Regions from separate parts of the Streptomyces sp. NBC_00820 genome, predicted to be linked through region 1. Evidence: riboswitches for the same ligand, from Rfam matches in the RefSeq annotation. Region 1 holds a riboswitch; the other holds the start of a gene.

Evidence for each region. A riboswitch is a leader RNA that binds a small molecule or an ion and turns the genes downstream of it on or off. The one in region 1 is predicted to bind glycine.
Region 2: another riboswitch for glycine. It lies ahead of gcvT (glycine cleavage system aminomethyltransferase GcvT); the one in region 1 lies ahead of gcvP (aminomethyl-transferring glycine dehydrogenase).

What each region holds. Positions count from the first base shown of each region.
Region 1 covers NZ_CP108882.1:1,439,258-1,442,657, reverse strand. The annotation lists gene OIB37_RS06670 (DNA polymerase IV) at 1-768, shown strand, start outside; gene OIB37_RS06665 (PRC-barrel domain-containing protein) at 929-1,300, opposite strand; glycine riboswitch at 1,420-1,513, shown strand; gene gcvP (aminomethyl-transferring glycine dehydrogenase) at 1,690-3,400, shown strand, end outside.
Region 2 covers NZ_CP108882.1:5,624,426-5,627,825, reverse strand. The annotation lists gene OIB37_RS25535 (enhanced serine sensitivity protein SseB) at 1-266, opposite strand, end outside; gene OIB37_RS25530 (AAA family ATPase) at 308-1,000, opposite strand; glycine riboswitch at 1,180-1,280, shown strand; glycine riboswitch at 1,281-1,403, shown strand; gene gcvT (glycine cleavage system aminomethyltransferase GcvT) at 1,443-2,585, shown strand; gene gcvH (glycine cleavage system protein GcvH) at 2,935-3,312, shown strand; gene glyA (serine hydroxymethyltransferase) at 3,328-3,400, shown strand, end outside.

The sequences.
Region 1 (3,400 bases):
CGGCGGGCCGGGATCACCACGGTCCAGGAACTCGCCGAGGCGGGTGAGGACGAACTCGTCCGGATCGTCGGCAAGGCCCACGGGCACGCCCTGTACGCCATGGCGCTGGCGCGCGACGACCGGCCCGTGGTGGCCGAGCGCGAGGCCAAGTCGGTGTCGGTCGAGGACACCTACGACGTCGACATCCACGACCGGCTGCGAGTGGGCCTGGAGGTGCAGCGGCTCGCCGACCGGTGCGTGGGCCGGCTGCGCGGGGCAGGCCTGTCGGGACGGACCATCGTGCTGAAGGTGCGCCGCTACGACTTCTCGACGCTGACGCGCTCCGAGACGCTCCGGGGCCCCACGGACGATCCGGCCGTGATCCGCGAGGCGGCCGCGCGGCTGCTGGAGTCCGTCGACACCACCGGCGGGGTACGGCTGCTCGGCGTGGGCGTCTCCGGGCTCGCCGACTACACCCAGGAGGACCTGTTCGCCCAGGCGGCGGGTGACCTCAGGGCCACCGAGCCGCAGGAGACGGTGCCGGAGACGGCGCAGGAGCCGCCGGAGGAGGCCGAGCGGCAATGGCGTGCCGGGCACGACGTCCGGCACACGGAGTACGGACACGGCTGGGTGCAGGGCAGCGGCCTGGGCCGGGTCACCGTGCGCTTCGAGACACCGCAGTCGCCGCCGGGGCGGATCCGTACCTTCCGGGTCGACGATCCGGGTCTGGAGCCGGCGGATCCGCTGCCGCTGGTGCTGGTGCCGGACGAGGTGAGCACCGAGGGGTGACCGGTGGGTGACCCGTGGGGGATCGAAGGGTGACCGATGTGGAGCGGTCTGCAGCGGTCCGTGGCGGTCCGTGGCCGGGGTGTGCCGGGTGTGGCCGGGTCGTGGCTCAGAGCGCCTTCCCCGTACCGCTCGGGAGGCGCTGTGGGCGGAGGCGGTCGGCTCAGGTCTCCTCGGTGCCCGCCAGTTTGCCGAAGTCGCGGTCGGGTACGCCGGGCGCCGCGGCCACGTCCAGGCCGTAGTGGTGGTAGAGCTGCAGTTCCTGGTCGGGGGAGAGGTGGCGGCCGACGCCGAAGTCGGGGGCGTCCTTGATGAGCGCGCGGTCGAAGGGGACTCTGAGGGTGCCCTCGACCAGTTCGCTGGGCTCCAGCGGGACGAAGGCGTCCCGGGAGAACAGACCGGTGCGTATGGCCGCCCACTCCGGCACGCCCGTCGCGTCGTCGAGATACACCTCGTCGATGGTGCCGATCTTGGTGCCGTTGCGGTCGAACGCCCTGCGGCCGATCAGGTTGCGCGGATCGATGTCGGTCTGCACGGTCCCTCTCCCTCCACGTGGTCGCAACTCATCCGTAAGCACTACGAAAGAGCACATTGAAGGAGGCGGCCACTCGAGGCCTGCGGCGTTGACCTCGCTGGTAGTCTGACAACGGCTGCTGACCCCGTGCGGGAGAGTCCTCCGAGCACTCGGAGGCGCCGAAGGAGCAACTCCTCCCCGGAATCTCTCAGGCCCCCGTACCGCACGGACGAGGTCACTCTGGAAAGCAGGGCGGGCGTCGACAACTCCCGTCCTCACCGACGGTGAAAGCCGGGACCCTCGGGCGCCCGGTGAAGCTCTCAGGTTCGAGATGACAGAGGGGGAGGCCGTCCGGGCACCCGCGCCGAGGTGCCCCTCGCAGGTCGCGTCAGACCAGGAGGCCTCCGTACATGACCGCCCATCGCATTCCGCTCTCCGAGCTCGAAGCGGGCATCCCCTTCGAGCAGCGCCACATCGGCCCCGACCAGGAGTCGCGGGCCAAGATGCTCGCGCAGGTCGGTTACGGCTCCCTCGACGAGCTGACCGCCGCCGCGGTCCCGGATGTGATCAAGAACGCCGACGCCCTGGACCTCCCGGGCGCCCGCACCGAGGCCGAGGTGCTCGCCGAGCTGCGCTCGCTCGCCGACCGCAACCAGGTCCTCGGCTCCATGATCGGGCTCGGCTACCACGGCACCTTCACCCCGCCCGTGATCCTGCGCAACGTCATGGAGAACCCCGCCTGGTACACGGCCTACACGCCGTACCAGCCGGAGATCTCCCAGGGCCGTCTGGAGGCCCTGCTGAACTTCCAGACGACGGTCGCCGAACTGACCGGCCTGCCCACCTCCGGCGCCTCCCTCCTCGACGAGGGCACCGCCGCCGCCGAGGCGATGGCGCTCTCCCGCCGCATGGGCAAGAACAAGAAGGGCCTGTTCCTGGTCGACGCGGACACGCTGCCGCAGACCATTGCCGTCATCGAGACGCGTGCCGAGCCGACCGGCGTCGAGGTCGTCGTCGCCGACCTCAGCGACGGCATCCCGGCCGGCATCGCCGAGCGGGACATCAACGGCGTGCTCCTGCAGTACCCGGGCGCCTCCGGTGCCGTACGCGACCTGAAGCCGGTCATCGACCAGGCGCACGAGCTGGGCGCCCTCGTCACCGTCGCCGCCGACCTGCTCGCCCTCACCCTGCTCACCTCGCCGGGCGAGCTGGGCGCTGACATCGCGATCGGTACGACCCAGCGCTTCGGCGTGCCGATGGGCTTCGGCGGGCCGCACGCCGGCTACATGGCGGTGCACGAGAAGTTCGCGCGCAGCCTGCCCGGCCGGCTCGTGGGCGTCTCCGTCGACGCCGACGGGCACCGCGCCTACCGCCTGGCCCTGCAGACCCGTGAGCAGCACATCCGCCGGGAGAAGGCCACCAGTAACATCTGCACCGCGCAGGTGCTGCTCGCCGTGATGGCCGGCATGTACGCCGTCTACCACGGCCCCGAGGGCCTGCGGACGATCGCCCGCCGCACCCACCGCTACGCCGCGATCCTCGCCGAGGGCCTCAGGCAGGCCGGCGTCGAGATCGTCCACGGCGCCTACTTCGACACCCTCACCGCGCGCGTGCCCGGCAAGGCCGGCGAAGTCGTCGCAGCGGCCCGTGAGAACGGGGTCAACCTGCGTCTCGTCGACGCCGACCACGTCTCCATGGCCTGCGACGAGACCACCAACCGGGCCCAGCTGGGCGCCGTCCTCTCCGCGTTCGGCATCGAGGGCGACGTGGCGGCGCTGGACGCGGCCGCCGGTGAGGCGCTGCCCGAGGCGCTGCTGCGCACCGACGACTACCTGACGCACCCCGTCTTCCACGAGCACCGCTCCGAGACGGCCATGCTGCGCTACCTGCGCAAGCTGTCCGACCGCGACTACGCGCTCGACCGCGGCATGATCCCGCTGGGCTCCTGCACCATGAAGCTCAACGCGACCACCGAGATGGAGCCGGTCACCTGGCCCGAGTTCGGCCAGCTGCACCCCTTCGTGCCCGCCGAGCAGGCCGAGGGCTACCTCACGCTCATCCGCGAGCTGGAGGAGCGCCTCGCCGAGGTCACCGGCTACGACAAGGTCTCCCTCCAGCCGA
Region 2 (3,400 bases), 4.2 Mb from region 1:
TCCTCGGAACTGAAGACCGGGACGTACACCTGGCCTTCGATGTCGAGGGTGGGCAGGTCGAGCGAACTGCTTTCGGGGGAGCCGCCGTTGGGCAGCGGGACCCAGACGAGGCTGCGGCCCAGGACCTCGACGATCCGTCCGCCCGCCGAGGGGATGCCGACGGAGGCCGAGAGCACCTCCTCCAGTTCGTTGCCGGGCCACCCGCCGTGCGGGTGGGGATGCGCCTGTGCCGGGAAGTCAGCGGGGAAGTCCGCCGGGAAGTCCATGTGCCTACCGCCTGCTGGGAACCATGCTGTGGCTCAAAAGGCTAGCCGGTGCCGGTGACAGAGCCACCCCCGGTGAACACGATCCGCCGCAGGACGTCCACCGCGTCCCGGTCCAGCAGCACCGCCGAGCCGCACCCGGCGGGCGGTTCGCCCCGCTCCACCGCGCGCAGCAGCCGGGCGTTCGTACGGCGGTGGCGGCTGAAGGCGTACCGGGACACCTCGCGGCCGCGCTCGCGCTGGCCCTCCCGGGCGGTGCCGGCGGAGACGTCCAGGAGGAGCAGGTGCAGGGTGCCGCCGCGGCGGCGGGCCTCGCGGGCCAGCCACGCGCGCACCCAGGCCTGGGTGCCGCAGTCGTGCACGACCACTCCCTCGCCGCCGCGCAGGGCGCGGCGCAGCCCGGCGTAGTGGGCGAGGCGGACCAGGGGGCGGTAGAGCGCGTACGGCAGGAGGCGGGGGGCGCGGGCGTCCCAGCGGTCGCGGGCGTCCTGGGAGTCGACGCGGGGGCCGGTGACCACGCGGTGCATCAGGGTGGACTTGCCGCTGCCGGGCAGCCCGGTGATCACCACCAGGTCCCTGGGGCCGAAGTGCAGGGTGTGCGGGCTGTGCCCGGCGTGGTCGCGCAGGTCGCGGACGGCCGCGGACGGCCGCCCGGCCAGGCGCTCGCGGGCGGGGGCGGAGGGCTGCTTCGGCACCGCGATGCCGGTGGTGGCGGCGTACGCCGTGGTCCTGTTCACCGTGATCGTCCTCCCCTGTGGGCTCGGGGGATCCCTGCCCTCGTAATGTAAAGAGAAGGTAATGCGCGATGTCCGGCGGTTCGGTGCGCGTACTGCCACGGATCGGTTACAACTGACGTGCCCTTCAGGGGCGGGCCGGGGCGTGCAATGATGTGCGCGCCAACTGCATACCGGCCGTTTGAATCCGCGCGGGAGAGTCCCCGGCAGCATGTCTCGCTGGGGCGCCGAAGGAGCAAGTCCCTCCCTTGAATCTCTCAGGCCCCGTTACCGCGCGGGCGAGGCACATCTGAAAAGCGGGCCGCTGCGACAGTGGCCCCACCCAAGGTGCAAGTCGTGACCCGCGGCTCTTCCCGAGCCGGTGGTCATGGCGAACCTCTCAGGTTCCGATGACAGATGGGGAGGACCTTCCTCGCCCGTCATGCCTCTGGGAGACGACCGACCGATGAGCAGTACCGAATCCCGTCAGCCCCGCCGTACCGCTCTCGATGCCCTGCATCGCGAACTGGGCGCCACCATGACCGATTTCGCCGGCTGGGACATGCCCCTGCGGTACGGCTCCGAGCGCGACGAGCACGTCGCGGTGCGCACCCGGGCCGGTCTCTTCGACCTCTCGCACATGGGCGAGATCACGGTCACCGGCCCCGAGGCGGCCGCCCTCCTCAACCACGCCCTCGTCGGCAACATCGCCTCGATCGGTGTCGGCCGCGCCCGCTACACGATGATCTGCCAGGCCGACGGCGGCATCCTGGACGACCTGATCGTCTACCGGCTGGCCGAGGCCGAGGCCGGTTCGTCCACGTACATGGTCGTCGCCAACGCCTCCAACGCGCAGGTCGTCCTCGACGCGCTGACCGAGCGGGCCGCGGGCTTCGACGCCGAGGTCCGCGACGACCGTGACGCCTACGCGCTCCTCGCCGTCCAGGGCCCCGAGTCCCCCGGCATCCTGAAGTCCCTCACGGACGCCGACCTGGACGGCCTGAAGTACTACGCGGGCCTGCCCGGCACCGTCGCCGGCGTCCCGGCGCTGATCGCCCGCACCGGCTACACCGGCGAGGACGGCTTCGAGCTGTTCGTGAAGCCGGAGCACGCCGTGGAGCTGTGGCAGGCCCTGACCCGGGCGGGCGAGGACGTCGGCCTGGTGCCGTGCGGCCTGTCCTGCCGGGACACCCTGCGCCTGGAGGCGGGCATGCCGCTGTACGGGCACGAGCTGACGACGTCCCTGACGCCGTTCGACGCCGGGCTCGGCCGGGTGGTGAAGTTCGAGAAGGACGGCGACTTCGTGGGCCGCGAGGCGCTGACCGAGGCCGCCGCGCGGGCCGAGCAGAACCCGCCGCGCGTCCTGGTCGGGTTGATCGCCGAGGGCCGCCGGGTGCCGCGCGCCGGGTACGCCGTCGTCGCCGGCGGCGAGGTGATCGGCGAGGTCACCTCCGGCGCCCCCTCCCCCACCCTGGGCAAGCCCATCGCCATGGCGTACGTCGACGCGGCGCACGCGGCACCGGGCACCGAGGGTGTCGGCGTGGACATCCGGGGCAGCCACGAACCGTACGAGGTCGTCGCGCTGCCGTTCTACAAGCGGCAGAAGTAGCCCCCTGCGCGCGAGCGGCGACGCGGGAGCGGGCCGGGACCGGTGACACGGTCACGGACCCGTGACCGGCGGGCCAGGCCCCAGGCCGGCCCGCGCCGGGCCGCCGCGCGAAACACGCGTGCCGTACGGGCCACACGAAGCACACGTGGCGCGCAAGACACCCGAAGCGCACGTGGCGTACGGGGCACACGGATAAGTGGACACCGGCAACCTGCCCCAGCAGGCTGGGGCGCGGTCGCGCGATCAAGCCGGACGCCGTACGTGACCCTGCGCACATTCGCCCGCTCACCAGCGGTTTCAGTACTTCCCTTTTGACCAGCACCTCCCCGCGTACAGGAGAATTCAGGCCATGAGCAACCCGCAGCAGCTGCGCTACAGCAAGGAGCACGAGTGGCTGTCGGGCGCCGAGGACGGCGTCTCGACGGTCGGCATCACCGAGTACGCGGCCAACGCGCTCGGCGATGTCGTCTTCGCCCAGCTTCCCGAGGTCGGCTCCGAGGTGACCGCGGGGGAGACCTGCGGCGAGCTGGAGTCGACCAAGTCCGTGTCCGACCTGTACTCGCCGGTCACCGGTGTGGTCACGGAGGCCAACCAGGACGTCGTCGACGACCCGTCCCTGGTGAACTCCGCCCCCTTCGAGGGCGGATGGCTGTTCAAGGTCCGCGTGGCGGAGGAGCCGGGCGACCTGCTCTCCGCCGACGAGTACACCGCCCAGAACGCCGGCTGAGGGAGTCGTAGTCGTATGACCGTTCTGAACACGCCCCTGCACGAGCTGGACCCGGAGATCGCCGCGGCGGTCGACGCGGAGCTGCTGC